One region of the Streptomyces sp. Q2 genome, then DNA from elsewhere that is predicted to be linked to it. Evidence: riboswitches for the same ligand, from Rfam matches in the RefSeq annotation. Region 1 holds a riboswitch; the other holds the start of a gene.
The links. A riboswitch is a leader RNA that binds a small molecule or an ion and turns the genes downstream of it on or off. The one in region 1 is predicted to bind cyclic di-AMP.

Region 1 (8,775 bases):
CGGCCGTGGGCTCGAAGGGCTCGCCGGGCCGCGGCAGGGCGACCGGGGCCTTCGCCGTGCGGGCGGCCGCGACGGTGCCCTCGCCGGGGTCGGTCCACGCGTGCGTCGCGAGGTTGAAGGTGGCCCAGTGGATCGGCAGCAGCACGCCGTGCGGCCGGCCGCCCTGGAGGTCGAGGTGGGCACGCACGCCCTCCTCGGGGGTCATGTGGATGTCCGGCCAGAACTCGCTGTAGGCACCGATCTGGATCATCGTGGCGTCGAAGGGGCCGTGCTCGGCGCCGATCTCCTGGAAGCCCTCGAAGTACCCGGTGTCGCCGCTGTGGTAGATCCGGTGCTCGTCCCCGGCGACGACCCAGGAGGCCCACAGCGTGTGCTGGGTGTTGCGCAGGCCGCGGCCGCAGAAGTGACGGGCCGGCGTGGCCGTCAGCGTGAGGCCGCCGACCTGGGTCGCCTCGTTCCAGTCCAGCTCGCGCAGTCGGTCGGCGGACACCCCCCAGTGCTCCAGGTGGGCGCCGACGCCGAGCGGCACGGCGAACAGCGTGTCCGTGCCGGCCAGCGCCTTGATGGTGGGCATGTCCAGGTGGTCGTAGTGGTCGTGCGAGATCACGACGACGTCGACCGGTCCGAGCGCGGCCAGCGGCAGGGGCACCGGGTGCAGCCGCTTCGGGCCGGCGAAGGCGAACGGGGAGCAGCGCTCACCCCAGACGGGGTCGAAGAGCACCCGGTGCCCGTCGATCTCGGCGAGCACACTGGAGTGCCCCATCCAGGTCAGCCGCAGACCGGTGGCGGGAGGCTTTGCGATGTCGGCGAGCGTGGTGGCGTGCACCGGGACCGTGCCCTTCGGGGCGCGGCGAATCCGCTCGTCCTTGTCGAAGAAGGTCTTGGCGAACTCCATCGACGAACCCGAGGGGCGAGTGCTGGTGGTGCCCCCGGGATTCTGGAACACCCCGTCCTTGAAGTGGGGTGATCTGCGGATGCGCGCCAGGCGCTCACCGCTCGGGTCCGCACCGAAGGCCGCGGGCCGCAGCGCGCGAAGCCCGGAGCTCGGGGAACGGAAACCGGTCACGGTGTACCTCCAGGGTGGAGTCGGTGAGGCGCTCCATTATGGTCGCCCCCTCTGACAACCGGGTGACACCCGTGATCCATTCCCTCGTTGACAGGACACGGCCGGCATTCTGATACTGACTCACCGTTCAGTTGGAGGAGAACCGCATGACCGCCCCCCTGATGTCGCTCACCTGGACCGACCACCTCACCGGTCGTCAGGGTTTCCTGGTCGTCGACCGGCTGGTGCGCGGCGTCTCCAGCGGCGGGCTGCGCATGCGCGCGGGCTGCACGCTGGACGAGGTGGCCCGGCTCGCCCGCGGCATGACCATGAAGGAGGCGCTGCACTACAACCCGCAGGGCCGTTACGTCCCCCTGGGCGGCGCCAAGGGCGGTATCGACTGTGATCCCCGGGAGCCGGGGGCTTACGAGCTCCTGGTGCGCTACCTGCGCGCCATGCGGCCGTACGTCGAGAGCCTGTGGACCACCGGTGAGGACCTCGGCCTCAGCCAGGACCTGGTGGACCGGGCGGCCTCGGAAGCGGGGCTCGTCTCCTCGATCCAGGCGGTGTATCCGCTGCTCGACGACGAGGTCACGGCCCGGCGGCGACTCGCGGACGCCTTCGCGGTCGAGGTCGACGGCATCGGGCTCGACGAACTGGTCGGCGGCTGCGGGGTGGCGGAGTCGGCACTGACGGCCCTGGACCGGGCCGGGGTGGCGCACGCGGGTACGCGGGTCGCCGTGCAGGGCCTTGGCACCATGGGCGGGGCCACCGCGCGCTTCCTCACGCGCGCGGGGCTCACCGTCGTGGCCGTCGCCGACATCAAGGGCACGATCGCCAACCCGGCGGGGCTCGACGTCGAGGCGCTGCTCGCGGCGCGGGACGCCTACGGCACGGTGGACCGGTCCGTGCTGCGCCCCGACGACCGCGAACTGCCCGGTGACTCCTGGCTGTCGGCCGGTGCGGAGATGCTGGTGCCCGCGGCCGTCTCCTACGCCATCGACACCACGAACCAGGAGCGGATCACAGCCCGCTGGATCATCGAGGCGGCCAACATGCCGGTCCTCCCCGAGGCGGAGGAATCGCTGTCCGCGCGCGGGGTGACCGTGCTGCCGGACGTGGTCGTGAACTCCGGGACGAACGCCTGGTGGTGGTGGACCCTGTTCGGCGACATCGACGCCGACGCGGACGCGGCCTTCGCCCACACGCGTCGCTCGATGCGCGCCCTGGTCGAGCAGATGCTGGTCCGCGCGGAGAGGGACGGGACGAGCCCACGGGCGGCCGCGCACGGCATCGTCGCGGACCGGCTGCCGGTGATCGCCGAACGGTTCGGGTGGTACCGGTAGGCGCGGCGCCCGTTCCTCGGTGCGAAGGGCCCCGTCTGGGGTGAATACCGGCCATGGAGCGTCCCGGCCGGGAAGCAACCTCCGTCCGGCGGGCCCCCGCACCACGGATTAGGGTGATCGCGTGGCGAGAGTGCGGTTGAGCGTGGCGGAGCGGCGCGAGGAGCTGTTGCGGGCCGCGATCGGGCAGATCGAGGTGCGGGGTGTGGCGGCGGTCAGGATCGCCGACGTGGCCTCGGCGCTCGGCGTGAGCAACGCACTGGTGCTCTATCACTTCTCCACGAAGGAGAAACTGGTCGCCGCCGCGTTCGCGTACGCGGCCGAGGACGACCTCGCCCACCTGCGCAAGCTGCTCGGCCGCCGCACCACGGCGCTGCGCCGGCTGCGGGCTGCGGTGCGCTGGTACGCCCCGACCGGCCCGGCCAAGGGCTGGCGGCTGTGGATCGAGGGCTGGGCGGCCGCGCTGCGCGAGCCCGCGCTCCAGGACGTCACCCGGGACCTCGACCGGCGGTGGAAGGCCGCTCTCGCCGAGGTGATCGCCGAAGGCGTGGCCGCGGGCGAGTTCCACTGCCCGGACCCGGGCGGCACGGCCCTGCGCCTGACGGCTCTGCTGGACGGGCTCGCCGTACAGCTCACGTCGTACTCCGGCGCGGTCTCGCGGTCGCGGGCGCAGGAGTGGGTCGACGAGGCGCTGGCCCGCGAACTGGGCCTGGCGCGGGCGGCTTTGACGACGTAGGGCCGCCCACCACCCTGCGCCTGCACGAGCCGCGCCCGCCCGCCCGCTCGCACGAGCCGAGTGCCGGCCGCCCTGCCCGCAGACCGGCACGCACCGGGCACCCGCAAGCCCGTAAGCCTCGCAAGCCCCTCCCGCACACACGCTCCCAAGCCCTTCACGCAAAACGCGCCCTCAGGCCCTTCCCGCACCCACGCCCTCAAGCCACAGAAGCGATCCGCGTCTTGATGTCGTCCGGCGACAGCCTGCCCTTGGCGGTCACGTGGTCGCCCGAGGACTCCCCGCGCAGCCGGCGGCCGATCCACGGCACCAGGTACTCGCGCGCCCAGTGCACGTTGTCCCGCCGGACCTCGAGCGTGCCGCGCGGCGGCAGCGGCGGCCAGGGCTGGTCCGGGTCGGCCGGGATCTCCAGACCGAGGACCTGCCCGGCGCGCAGCGCCACGCGCGTGTGCCCGTCCGCCGACAGGTGGAGCCGGTCGCCGTCCCAGGCCCGCCGGTCCTGAATGGTCTTCAGGGACCACAGGTCGAGCACCGGACAGCCGTGGCGGTCCGCGATGGCCCGCACATGTCCGTTGTAGGTGGCGATCTTGCCGCGCAGATGCTTGAGGACGGGCACGCCACGGGTGTCGAACCCGGTCGTCACCATCACCGTGCCCGCGACGGCGGTGAGCTGCACCACCGCCCGCTCGAAACGCTCGGCGACCTCGTCGGGGTCGGTGCCGGGCCGCAGGATGTCGTTGCCGCCGGCGCAGAAGGAGACCAGGTCGGGGGCGAGTTCGAGGGCGTGCGGAAGCTGGCCCTCCACCACCTGGTCGAGCAGTTTCCCGCGGACCGCGAGGTTCGCGTACTTGAAGTCGCCCTCGGGCCGCCGGTCCGCGAGCAGTACCGCGAACCGGTCGGCCCAGCCGACGAACGACCCGTCGGGGCCGGGGTCGCCGACGCCCTCGGTGAAGCTGTCCCCCACCGCCACGTACGACCCGATCACTGATCTGTTGTCACTCTTCGAATCGTCTGCCACGTCGGCCCATGATTCCCCTTGGGATGTGAGCTACGCGACCGTAGGAAGGGGTTGACGGGCGGTGAGATAAGCCACTCTTCAAGGATTGGTCAAAGCAGGAATAGCCCTGTCGTCAGCGCTGTTGGGGTTGCAACCGCCACACCCGGAACTCGCTGATCCGGAAGTGGCTCCAGGTGGTGCGGAAGGCGAAGTGCCCGCTCGTGTAGGGCTCGGGGTCGCTGTAGTCGAAGACGAGCCGCCCGTTGTTCCACCACCGGACGCCGGAGCCGTCGGACACGATCCGGACCCGGTTCGGCTGGTTGGGCACGAGCAGCGGCTCGGTGTAGTCGTAGACGAGCGGCCGGACGCCCGCCTCTCCGACGTAGCGGCGCAGCCGGGTCGTGGTGTTCGTGTTGGCGCCGTAGCCGACGTAGTACGTCTTGAGGAAGTCGTACTCCGCCAGTGCCCCGCCCCGCCGCACGGCGAGGAGGTCGTCGGGGGACCGGACGTCGACGGCGTTCCAGAAGTTGTTGAGGTCGGAGACGCGGTCGTTGACCCCGCCCGCCGCCACCGGCGTGGCGGTGTACTCGAGGACGTACGGACCTTCGAGCCGTTCCTTGAACCAGACCGTCGCGCCGGCGGGTACGTCGACGTCCAGGACCCCGCGGGAGGCGGTGACGCTGCCGCCCTTCTCGAGTTCCACCGCCCATCGGCCGAGACCGTGGCGGAAGTCGTCGCGGGCGATCAGCCGGCGATGGCGGGGCGTGGCGCTCGCGCCGGTCGCGGGGGCGAGGGCGGCCAGGGCGGCGCCGGCGGCGAGGGCTCCGAAGGCTCTGCGCGTGGTCGTCACGGGAGACGGCTCCTTCCGGGAGGGTGATCGAGGGCTTCGGCACAGACGCAGAAAGCGCTTGCACCGCTGCGGAGTTCACTGTGTCCCCTCACTCCCGTCGCTGTCGACGCTCCGGACACCCCTGCCACACGACCGCAACGAAGTGATCATGGGTGAGGAAGGCGAACACACCGAAGGCCGGACCCGGGGATCGGGGTCCGGCCTTCGGTGGCGTGTGGGGCGCCGCCCTCAGGGGCGCTGGAAGGAGCGTCAGCCGACGGCGACACCCTTCGAGCGGAGGTAGGCGACCGGGTCCACGTCCGAGCCGTAGTCGGGCGTGGTGCGGATCTCGAAGTGCAGGTGCGGACCGGTCACGTTGCCGGTGGCACCGGAGAGGCCGATCTGCTGGCCGGCGGTCACGGACTGGCCGCTGGAGACGGAGAGCGAGGACAGGTGGGCGTACTGGGCGTAGTAGCCGTCGGCGAGCTTGATGACGACCTGGTTGCCGTACGCGCCGCCCCAGCCCGCGGAGACGACCGTGCCCGCGCCGACCGCCTTCAGGGAGGTGCCGGTCGGGACGACGAAGTCGACGCCGGTGTGGTAGCCGCTGGACCACATGCTGCCCGCCACGTGGTACGCGGTGCCGACGGCGGCACCACCCACCGGGAGGCTGAAGCCGCTGGAGTTGCCGGCGGTGTCGGCGCTCTGCGTGGCCGCCTCGGTCTTCGACGAGGAGGACGACGACGACGCGGACGAATCCGAGGACTTCGACGACTTCGGGGAAGACGACTTCGGCGACGGAGCGGAAGAGCCCGAGGAGGAGGACGACGACGACTTGGGCGTGCTCGTCGTGGCCTTCTTGCCGATCGAGAGCTTCAGACCGGGGTGGATCAGCGACGGGTCGTCGCCGACGGCAGCGCGGTTGTCGGAGTAGAGCTTCTTCCAGCCGCCGCTGACATTCTGCTCGTCCGCGATCTTCGCGAGATAGTCGCCGGCCCGCACGGAGTAGGTCTTCGCGCCGGAGGTCTGCGCGGATTCCTTCTTTTCGGCCGCCGTCTTTTCGGCCACCTTCTGCACGGTGGTCGGCACGGACGACTGAACGGTCTTTTCCGATACGGACTGCGGGGTGGCGGCGTGCGCGCCGGTGGCCCCGAGAAGCGGGAGCGCGAGTGCGGCGCCGCCGGTTCCGGCGACGGCGATGGAGCGAGTGAAGCGCTGGGACTTCGGTCGGCGGTGCTTACCCTTCGCGGGCATGGCGAATTCCTCTCCGGCGCCTGCGAGGTGAGCTGTCGGGTGCGGACTGGAGATGCCCGGCCGTACCGAAGTACGGCTTAACCCCTAGCCGTTCCGGAGACCGGAACAGGCGTTGTACCTGTGGGTCCCCCGCTCCTGCCGTGGACGGGTGAGTGTGCGGGTTCCGGGCGGCGGCAGGATTGGGCGTCCGTCCGGATGGATGGTGAACGTAAGCGACCAAGACGCGAAGGGACAAGCAAGTGGTTGCCCCTGAATGGGTTTCTGTTGGTCATCTGAGGGAATTACCGGTCACACTGAGTGCATTAGGGAACCGCTCTTTTGGCCAAAGTCCCTTGAAAAGCGTGTTGATTACGTGAACATGACGGGCGACTCACGGTCACGAATATGACGCTCCTCACGTGGCCACTCCCCAGGCGCCTTCATTCCGGCCGGAGTTGGAACGAAGGCGCCAATTCAGACAGAAGCCCTAGATGCGGCGTAGACGGATAACCGTCGCATCGAGGTCACCGCGCAGCCCCGTCCGCAGTCCGTGATGCAGCAGTACGACACCTCTGTGAACTTCGCCCGTTTCGCGGCATTCGTACGATGCTGACGGGTCGATGCCCCGCACTCGCAGCGCCGGTACGGGCTCGCCGTAACGCTGCGCCTGGAGCCAGGCCAGGACGACGGTCTCGTCGCCCAGCACGTACTGCACCGCGCTGAGCCCGCCCTCCGGGGGCCGCAGCCGGTAGAGGTCGCCGCGCTGCACGACGGGCCGGATCTCCTTGTAGAGCTCCACCCAGTCACGGGCCTCGGCGAGTTCCTCCTCGGTCCACTCGGCGAGGTCCCCGCCGACGCCGAGCACCCCTGCCATGGCACTCACGAAGCGGAACCTCAGCGAGCTGACCCGGCCGTTGAGCTGGGTGTTGGGGCTGTCGGTGACCCAGGCGGCCATGACCCGGGCGGGATGGATCTGGCTGAAGCCGTGCTGGATGGCGAGCCGGTCGAGCGGGTCGGTGTTGTCGGAGGTCCACACCTGGTCCGTACGGCTCATCACGCCGAGGTCGATCCGGCCGCCGCCGCCCGAGCAGGACTCGAAGGCGACGCCCGGATGGGCGGCCCGCAGCCGGTCCAACAGGCGGTACAGGGCGTGCACGTGGTCGACCCACAGACGCTGCGGATAGGGCTCACCGGGCCAGCCGGCGTCGGTGAAGCAGCGGTTGAAGTCCCACTTCACATAGTCGATCGGGGCGCTGGAGAGGAGTTCGTGGAGTTGTCCCCAGAGGTACTCCTGGACGTCCTCGCGCGCGAGGTTCAGTACGAGTTGATTGCGCAGTTCCGTCCGCTTTCGTCCCGGCTGGTACTGCACCCAGTCCGGGTGCGCCCGGTACAGCTCGCTGTCCGGATTGACCATCTCCGGCTCCACCCAGATGCCGAACTTCATGCCGAGGGCGTGTACGTGGTCGCCGAGCGGCTTGAGGCCGCCGGGGAAGCGGTCCGGGTTGGGCTTCCAGTCGCCGAGCCCGGCGCGGTCGCTGGTGCGGGCCCCGAACCAGCCGTCGTCGACGACGAACAGTTCGACGCCCATCGCCGCGGCCCGCCGCGCCAGCACCTTCTGCTGCTCCTCGGAGATGTCGAACTCCGTGGCCTCCCAGGAGTTGAACAGCACCGGCCGGTCCTGGTCCGCGTCCGGGATCACATACGCACGCTGGTAGGCGTGCCAGGCCCGGCTCGCCCCGCCGAAGCCTCCCTCGCTCCACAGACCGGCGAAGACGGGCGTCGTGAAGGACTCCCCCGCCGCCAGCCGCAGCAGGCCGGACTCGTCGTACCCGGCACCGCCGGTGATCTGCACGCGCGCGTCCGGAAGTTGGGCCACGGCGATCCGCCAGGACCCGGACCAGCCGAGGGCGCAGCCGTAGACCTCGCCGCGCTCCTCGGTCGCGTCGGTGTCGAGCGCGACCCAGGGCAGGTGCTGGTGTCCGGTGTGGCCGCGGCGGCTGCCGATGACCTTCTCACCGTAGGTGAGGGGGGAGCGTACGAGCCGGGACTCCGCGGCCCACCGGCCGTGCAGCTGGGACAGGCGCCAGCCGTCGCGGTCGGGCAGGGTCCAGGTGGCGGAGTCGGCGCGCAGGAGTTCCCGGGCGGGCCCGTCGTTGTCCAGGGTCACCCAGCGTTCGAGGACGTCGTGGCGCATCCGGTAGTGCAGCGTGATCGCCAGCCCGCCGTCGCGGAACCGCAGCCGCAGTGCGTCGTCCTCGGCCCGCTCGTACGCCTCGAAGCGCCACTCGGTGCCGCGCCCCTCCTCCGTGCGCACCGACAGGGCCGGCCGGACGAAGCGGGGTCCGCCCTCGACGGGGTACTCCTCGCGCCCGTCGAGCGGGGACTCGAAGGGCCAGTAGTCGGGCAGCGGGCGTACGGCGAGCGCCTCGGCGTCGGCGAGGGCGATCCGTGGCCCCCAGTGCAGGTGCAGGAGCTCGTCGTCGGCGGTGAGGTGGACGGCGTAACTGCTGGCCGGCCCGGACAGGAGCCATGTGCGGCCGTTCTCGGCGATCTCCAGCATGCAGTCCCTCACAGATACGAACATGCCTGAACAGG
Region 2 (7,174 bases), on a different contig from region 1:
GCATGTCCCGCGCCGAGTGGCTCAGGATGCGCAGATCCTCCGCGAACCGCTCCCGGTCCGCCTCGGGCAGCGGCTCCAGGAAGTACCGCTTGATGTTCTCCACGTGCACCCGGGAGGCGCCCACCACGGTCTCCTCCCCCAGCCCGGTCAGCCGCACCAGCCGCCCGCGCCGGTCGCCGGGGTCCTCGACCCGTTCGACCAGCCCGGCCGCCTCCATACGGTCCACCAGCCGGGTGGCCCCGCCCGTGGTCAGCACCTGCTCCTGGGCGATGGCCCGCATCGACAGGCCCGGCTCCGCCGCCCGCCCCAGGATCAGCAGCACCTCGTACGTCAGATGGCTGATCCCGCACTCCACCTCCAGGGCACGCCCCAGGATGTACTCCAGCCGGTTGGCCGCCCCCTGCAACCGCCCGAAAGCCAGGACCAGCTCGTGCTGCGAGGCCTCCTTCGCCGTCGAAATCCCCGCGTACTCACTCACGGTCCCAGCGCCCCTCACGTCGTTCCCGGCCGGCCATGCACCGATCATGCCGTGGCCGCGGACGCGGCCACCGTCAGACTTTCGCGGTGGCACGGTCAGACCTCCGCGGTGGCACGGTCACACTTCACAGAAGCCGATGCCCTTGAGGGCGTCGTTGATCTGCCTGCCCTGGGCCTCGGTGGTCGTCACGTCCTCGTACGTGAAGCGCTGCGAGGCGGACCAGTCCAGTCGCCGGGCGTCTCCGTTGATCGCGCCGCACTGGTTGCGGGCGGCGTCCACGGCCTTGTCCTCGTACTTCACGATCTGGGGGTTGGCCGCGGCGAGCGCCCTGAGCAACCGGACACGGGTCGCCCCGACCGGCTCGGGCGGGATGCCGGCGGCGGGCGCGGCCGAGCTCGGATCGGTGCTCGGAGTCGTCGCGGTGCTCGTCTGCTTCGGCGTGGCCGCCGCGGTCGCCGTGTTCGGTGCCGGGTTCGTCGCCTTGTCGTCGTCGCCGGAGGACGTGCACGCGGTGAGCGCGAGCAGCGTGGCGGCGCCGACGGTGCGGAGCGTGGCGGCGGTGGTGGTGCGGGTGTACATGGTCCCCCCCCAGGGCCGTGGTGTCTCGGGGGTCATCATGCCCTCCGCGCGCCGGTGGTGTAGCCCGCTCCACCCCGGCTCGGGTGCCCGCCCGCCCGACCGGCCCCGGCCGGATCATCTAGCGTGACGGCATGTGGAAAACGGTCCGGCGGGCCGCCTGGGCCACCCTGCATCTCGTCGTGGCCGCGGCGATGGCGTTCGGGGTGTGGATATTCATCACCGTGCTGCTGATCACCGCCATCGGCACGCTCGCGGTGGTCGGCGCCTGGATGCTGCCCGAGACCGTGCTGCTGATCCGGCGGATCGCCGGCGCCAAGCGCGGACTCACCGCCGCCTGGACGGGACGGCGGATCCCCGAGGCGTACCAGAACATGACCGGGACGCTGCGGGAGCGGCTGCGGATCGCCGTACGGGACCCCGGCACGCACACCGACCTGCGCTGGATGATCGCCTACTACTTCTACGGCGCTCTCGTCTTCCTCGCGCTGCCGTTGTGGCCCGTCGGACTCGTCGTCGACGGCGTGTGGTGCGGGCTGCTGCGGCGACCCGCGGTCGTGCTGCCGTTGATCGTCCGGCTCGCGGACACCGAGGCCGGCCTGTCGACCGTACTGCTCATGCCGTCCCCGAAGGCGCAGCTCGCCGCGCGGGTGGAGGAGCTGAAGGAGACCCGGGCCGACGCGATCGCCGCGCACGGTGCCGAACTGCGCCGCATCGAGCGGGACCTGCACGACGGCGCGCAGGCGCGGCTGGTCGCCCTGTCGATGCGGATCGGGCTCGCCAAGCGGGCCTACGACCGTGATCCCGCGGCCGCCCGCAAACTCCTGGACGACGCCCAGGACCAGGCCGAACAGGCACTCACCGAGCTGCGGCACGTCGTACGCGGCATCCACCCGCCGATCCTCACCGACCGCGGCCTGGTCGGCGCGGTGCGGGCGCTGGCCGCGAGCAGCGGTCTGGCCGTGTCCATGGACGACGGCGGACTGGAGGAGGGGGTGCGCGCGCCCGCGGCCGTGGAGGCCGCCGCCTACTTCGTCGTCGCCGAGGCGCTGACCAACGTCGCCAAGTACAGCGGCTCACCCCGCGCCGAGGTCCGCCTCGCCCGTACCCGGCGCAGCCTGACCGTGCGCGTACGCGACGAGGGCCGGGGCGGCGCCGACGAGTCCGCCGGTTCGGGGCTGCTCGGCATGCGCCGGCGGGTCGCGGCGCTCGACGGGACCTTCGACGTCACCAGCCCGGCCGGGGGGCCGACCGTGATCGAGGTGGAGCTGCCCTGCGTGTGGTGATCACCGAGGGCGGTGTGGGCCTGGTCCGCCGCACCGTCAGCCCGCGTGAAGTCCCGTCAGCTCGCCCAGCGGCAGCGTGTGCTGGGTCTGGAGGACCTTCGCGCGCAGGTACCTGACGTTGTGCGCGGTCTGGAAGACGCCGGTGGGGACACGGTCGCGGACGTCGATGCCGAGGTCGCGCAACTGCCCTGCCTTGTCGGGGTTGTTGGAGAGCAGGTCGAGGCCGCTGATCCCGAGGGCCTGGAGCATCTGGGCGGCCGCCGTGTAGTCGCGGGCGTCCTCGGGCAGGCCCAGCGCGGTGTTGGCGGCGTACGTGTCGAGGCCCTGGTCCTGGAGGGCGTACGCGTCGAGCTTGTTGTAGAGGCCGATGCCGCGGCCCTCCTGGCGGAGGTAGAGCAGCACGCCGCCGCGGTCGGCGATGCGCTCGACCGCCTCGCGCAGTTGCGGGCCGCAGTCGCAGCGGGCCGAGCCGAAGACGTCGCCGGTGAGGCACTCGGAGTGCAGGCGGACGAGGGGGGTGGCGGGGGTGGAGGCGGTAGTGGAGGGGGCGGAGGGGGTGAGGGGGGTGGAGGTGCCGGGGGGTGTCGTCGTGGCCGGGTCGCCGAGGATGATCGCCACGTGTTCCTGGCCGTCGACCAGGCCGTGGAAGGTGGCCAGTTCGGCGTCGACGCCGTAGCCGTCGTGGAAGCGCAGCGGTACGCGGACGCGGGAGCGGAGGGTGGCGGCGGGGAAGTCGTACATGCGGGTTCTCCCGGGTCCGGGGATCAGAGGCGCAGTCTGTGCTTCAGATTTGAAGCACATCTACGATCACGGACCTTACCCCATGCTTTAAATTTGAAGCAATTGGTTTGTGGTGGGTTTGTGGTGCGGCTCACGAACAGGAGGGCGAGGAGCGCCGGCGCCACGGGACGTCGTCCGGTGCGGACCGGGCGCCCTCGTCCTGGAGGCCCTGCGCGATCCCCGTGCAGATCTCCTCCAGCTGGTCCACCTGCTCGTCGGTGAGGCGGTCGAAGAGGGAGGCCCGGACCGTCTCGACGTGGCCCGGCGCGGTCTGCTCCAGCACCGTCATGCCCTCGTCCGTCAGGACAGCGACGCTTCCGCGCTTGTCCCAGCGGCAGTCCTCGCGCCGCAGCAGCCCGTCCTTCTCCAGGCGCGTCACCGCGTACGTCAGCCGACTGCGGGTGATCTTCAGCTTCTCGGCGAGATCGGTCATGCGCAGCCGGCGGTCGGGCACCTCGGAAAGACCGGCCAGGATGGAGTAGTACAGGTGCGGCATGCCGGCCTCCTGCTGGAGCTGCCGGTCGATCGCGTCCTCCAGGAGTTGCGTCGCGGCGATGTACGCGCGCCAGGCGCGCTGCTCCTTCGGCGTGAGCCAGCGAGTCGTCATGCACCCAGTGTAGGTTTGCTTCAAACTTGAACCAAGAGTGCCGTGCCGCCGCCTTCGAGAGGGACCGCGCCGATGCCCCACCCGTACGTCCTCCTCTCCGCCGCCGTCTCCCTCGACGGCTACCTGGACGACACCGGCCCCGACCGCCTGCTGCTCTCCGGCCCGGCCGACTTCGACCGGGTCGACGAGGTGCGGGCGTCCGTCGACGCGATCCTGGTCGGAGCGGGGACGATCCGTGCCGACAATCCGCGGCTGCTGGTCAACTCGGCGCAGCGGCGGGCGGCGCGGGTGGCCGCGGGGAAGCCGGAGTATCCGCTGAAGGTCACGGTCAGCGGGTCGGGGGACCTGGATCCGGCCGCGAACTTCTGGCACACCGGAGGCGAGAAGATCGTCTACACGACGGACAAGGGCGCGGTGCGGGCCCGTGCCGTGGGGCTGGCGGCGGATGTCGTGCCGCTCGGTGCCGAACTCGACTGGCCGCTGCTGCTGGAGCACCTGTACGACGTCCGTGGCGTGCGGCGTCTCATGGTCGAGGGTGGCGGGCAGATCCACACGCAGCTGCTGCGGCAGGGGCTCGCCGACGAGCTCCAGCTGGTGCTGGCCCCGCTGTTCGTGGGTGACCCGGACGCGCCTCGTCTGTTCGGACCCGGCCCCTACCAGGGCGGACGTCTCCGGCTGGTGGAGACCCGGGCGGTGGGCGACGTCGTTTTGACGCGCTACGAGCCGACGGCACCGGGCGGGCGGCGGCCCTCCGCCGCCGACCACCGCTGGCTGGCGCTCGCCTGCGAACTGGCGGCCGCGTGTCCGCCCTCGCGTACGGCGTTCAGCGTGGGGGCGGTGGTGGTGGCGGCCGACGGCACGGAGCTGGCGCGCGGCCACTCCCGGGAGGGGGGCGACCTGGTCGTCCATGCGGAGGAGGCGGCGCTGGCGAAGATCGCGCCGGGGGATCCCCGGCTGGCCTCCGCGACCGTATACAGCAGCCTGGAGCCGTGTGCGCGGCGGGCTTCGCGGCCGGCGCCGTGTGCGCGGCTGATCCTTGAGGCGGGGGTGCGGCGGGTGGTGACGGCCTGGCGGGAGCCGGACACGTTTGTCGCGGGGGCCGACGGGAGTGGGGTGCTGGCTGCCGAGGGCGTGGAGGTCGTTGTGCTCCCTGGGTACGAGGAGCGGGCCAAAGCGCCGAATCTGCATCTGTTGGGGTGAGGGCTTGGGCCGTCGTATGTCTGTGGCGGCTTGTGCGGGTGGTGTGGGGTGCGCGTGGCCGTATGTCTGTGGCGGCTTGTGCGGGTGGTGTGGGGTGCGCGTGGCCGTATGTCTGTGGCGGCCTGTGCCGGTGGTGTGGGGTGCGCGTTGCGCCTTCGGGTGCGTTGTGGGTCGGGGCCGTGTCGGGGGGTGTCCGTCCTCGGAACGGCGCGGAATCGGTTCCTTGGAGAGGTGCCGGCGTTGACGCGCCAACCGCTGCGGGCGGACACCCCCCGACACGTCCCCTTGCCGCCGTACGCGGATGCGGGAGGCGCTCTCGCAGGTGGGCAGGCCGGGCGGCGGGAACCGATGCGACTTTTGGTCCGCGGATGGCGTACAGTGGAGACACAACGACGCGGGGTGGAGCAGCTCGGTAGCTCGCTGGGCTCATAACCCAGAGGTCGCAGGTTCAAATCCTGTCCCCGCTACTGAAGGCCGAGGGCCGGAATCCAGAAATGGGTTCCGGCCCTCGGTGTTTTGCGTGCGGGGTTTCTTGTTACGTGGGGTGATCGGGTGACCGCCCTCCGCATAACAACTGACATACCGTCAGTACTTTGGTTGCTGCTGAGGTTTGGTCAACTCGCCCGATTTTCGCCGGTGGTGGGCCGTAAGTCCCCGGCAGAAAGGTTAATGATCAAGTGGAACAGCTTGGAATCGAGGCCCCGCGTCTATTAACGTTCGATAACGCAGCGCGGTCGTCCCAGCCGTCACAAGAGTCGGCTCCGTGCGCACGCGCCGAATCCCGCAAGGGAACCGGGGAACCACCAACTTGGGGTGAATCGCGCGGATGCCACCGTGAACTCACGGGCGGTATACGCGCGTAGGAGACCTTCCTGCTCCGAACCCGTCAGCTAACCCGGTAGGCGAGAAGGAAGGAAAGGAGCACGCCCACGTGGCGTCCAACCGGCCTGCCCCAGAAGCCCCGTTCGTGCCGAGCCAGCGCGACAGCGAGACCTTCGGCTACGGCGAGTACCGCACCGACGAGGGCCCCTGGACGGAGTGGAACCCCACCGAGGAGTCCATCCGATCCGTACGTGGCCGGCATCGTGTCGCCAAGCAGCGTGGCGGACTCGCCCGCAGCTCCACCGTCCTCGGCGTCGGCGTCATAGCCGCGGTCGGCGCGGGCGGCATGGCCAGCGCACAGACCGGCAAGCCGCCGGTGTCGATCTCCATGCCCGACCTGCCCAACGTGGGCTCCCTGATCTCCGACGACTCGGACGCCGCCGAGGGCTCTGCCACGGCGCTCAGCAGCGTCGGCGTGGCCTCGGCCGACACCGAGCAGGGCACCTCCGACGCCGGCGAGTCGCTGCGCACCCGGATCCTGGCCCAGGCCGAGCAGCAGCAGGACCAGGTCGAGAGCAAGGCCGCCGCCGACGCCGCGGCCGCCGCCGAGAAGCAGGCCGCCGAGGCGGCCGCCAAGGCGGAGAAGGCGGCCGAGGCCAAGGCCGCCGCCGCCAAGCAGAAGGCGGAGGAGGAGGCCGAGAAGAAGGCCGAGGCCGCGCGACTGGCCGAGCTGGCCAAGCAGTTCGCGCTGCCGACCTCCTCGTACACCATCACCTCCACCTTCGGTCAGGCCGGTTCGCTCTGGTCCTCCGGCTACCACACCGGTCTCGACTTCGCCGCGCCCACGGGCACCCTCATCAAGGCCGTCCACACCGGCACGATCACGCAGGCCGGCTGGGACGGGTCGTACGGTTACAAGACCGTGCTCACCCTCGATGACGGCACCGAGGTGTGGTACGCCCACCAGTCCTCGATCAGCGTGAGCGTGGGCCAGAAGGTCAACACCGGTGACGTCATCGGGCGCGTGGGCGCCACGGGGAACGTGACCGGGGCGCATCTGCACCTCGAGGTCCACTCCGGCGGTGCCGGCAGCGGCATCGACCCGATGGCCTGGCTGCGGAGCAAGGGCCTCAACCCCTGACGCCTGTCCTGTGCTGAACACCGGTGGTCCTGACGGCGGTCCTTCCCGACGTCAGGGCTGCCGGTCAGGCATTTGCGGAGTTTTTGCCGGTGCTCCTGGAATGGCGGGCTCCGGCACGGCCGTTGACACAGGGCATGACCTCTTCTTCTCCTTCGCTTCGCAAGCTCGGCTCCTCCGACCTGGAGGTCTTCCCGCTCTCCCTCGGCGGTAACGTCTTCGGCTGGACCGCCGACGAGGCCGCCTCCTTCGCCGTCCTCGACGCGTACACCGCCGCGGGCGGCAAC

Region 2: it holds a riboswitch for cyclic di-AMP, as region 1 does, so the genes downstream of both, ACWBNA_RS40785 (M23 family metallopeptidase) here and ACWBNA_RS20725 (M23 family metallopeptidase) in region 1, are expected to answer to the same signal.

The regions. Positions count from the first base shown of each region.
Region 1 covers NZ_JBXEJE010000018.1:36,738-45,512, forward strand. Annotated here, with positions in the region: gene ACWBNA_RS20700 (MBL fold metallo-hydrolase) at 1-1,066, opposite strand, end outside; gene ACWBNA_RS20705 (Glu/Leu/Phe/Val dehydrogenase dimerization domain-containing protein) at 1,213-2,391, shown strand; gene ACWBNA_RS20710 (TetR/AcrR family transcriptional regulator) at 2,513-3,124, shown strand; gene ACWBNA_RS20715 (SGNH/GDSL hydrolase family protein) at 3,321-4,106, opposite strand; gene ACWBNA_RS20720 (DUF6250 domain-containing protein) at 4,252-4,968, opposite strand; gene ACWBNA_RS20725 (M23 family metallopeptidase) at 5,218-6,201, opposite strand; cyclic di-AMP (ydaO/yuaA leader) riboswitch at 6,204-6,362, opposite strand; gene ACWBNA_RS20730 (alpha-galactosidase) at 6,668-8,740, opposite strand.
Region 2 covers NZ_JBXEJE010000053.1:13,820-20,993, reverse strand. Annotated here, with positions in the region: gene ACWBNA_RS40820 (MarR family winged helix-turn-helix transcriptional regulator) at 1-478, opposite strand, end outside; gene ACWBNA_RS40815 (hypothetical protein) at 596-1,057, opposite strand; gene ACWBNA_RS40810 (sensor histidine kinase) at 1,189-2,340, shown strand; gene ACWBNA_RS40805 (GTP cyclohydrolase II) at 2,377-3,081, opposite strand; gene ACWBNA_RS40800 (MarR family winged helix-turn-helix transcriptional regulator) at 3,212-3,727, opposite strand; gene ACWBNA_RS40795 (dihydrofolate reductase family protein) at 3,800-4,927, shown strand; tRNA gene ACWBNA_RS40790 (tRNA-Met) at 5,321-5,394, shown strand; cyclic di-AMP (ydaO/yuaA leader) riboswitch at 5,690-5,847, shown strand; gene ACWBNA_RS40785 (M23 family metallopeptidase) at 5,859-6,890, shown strand; gene ACWBNA_RS40780 (aldo/keto reductase) at 7,025-7,174, shown strand, end outside.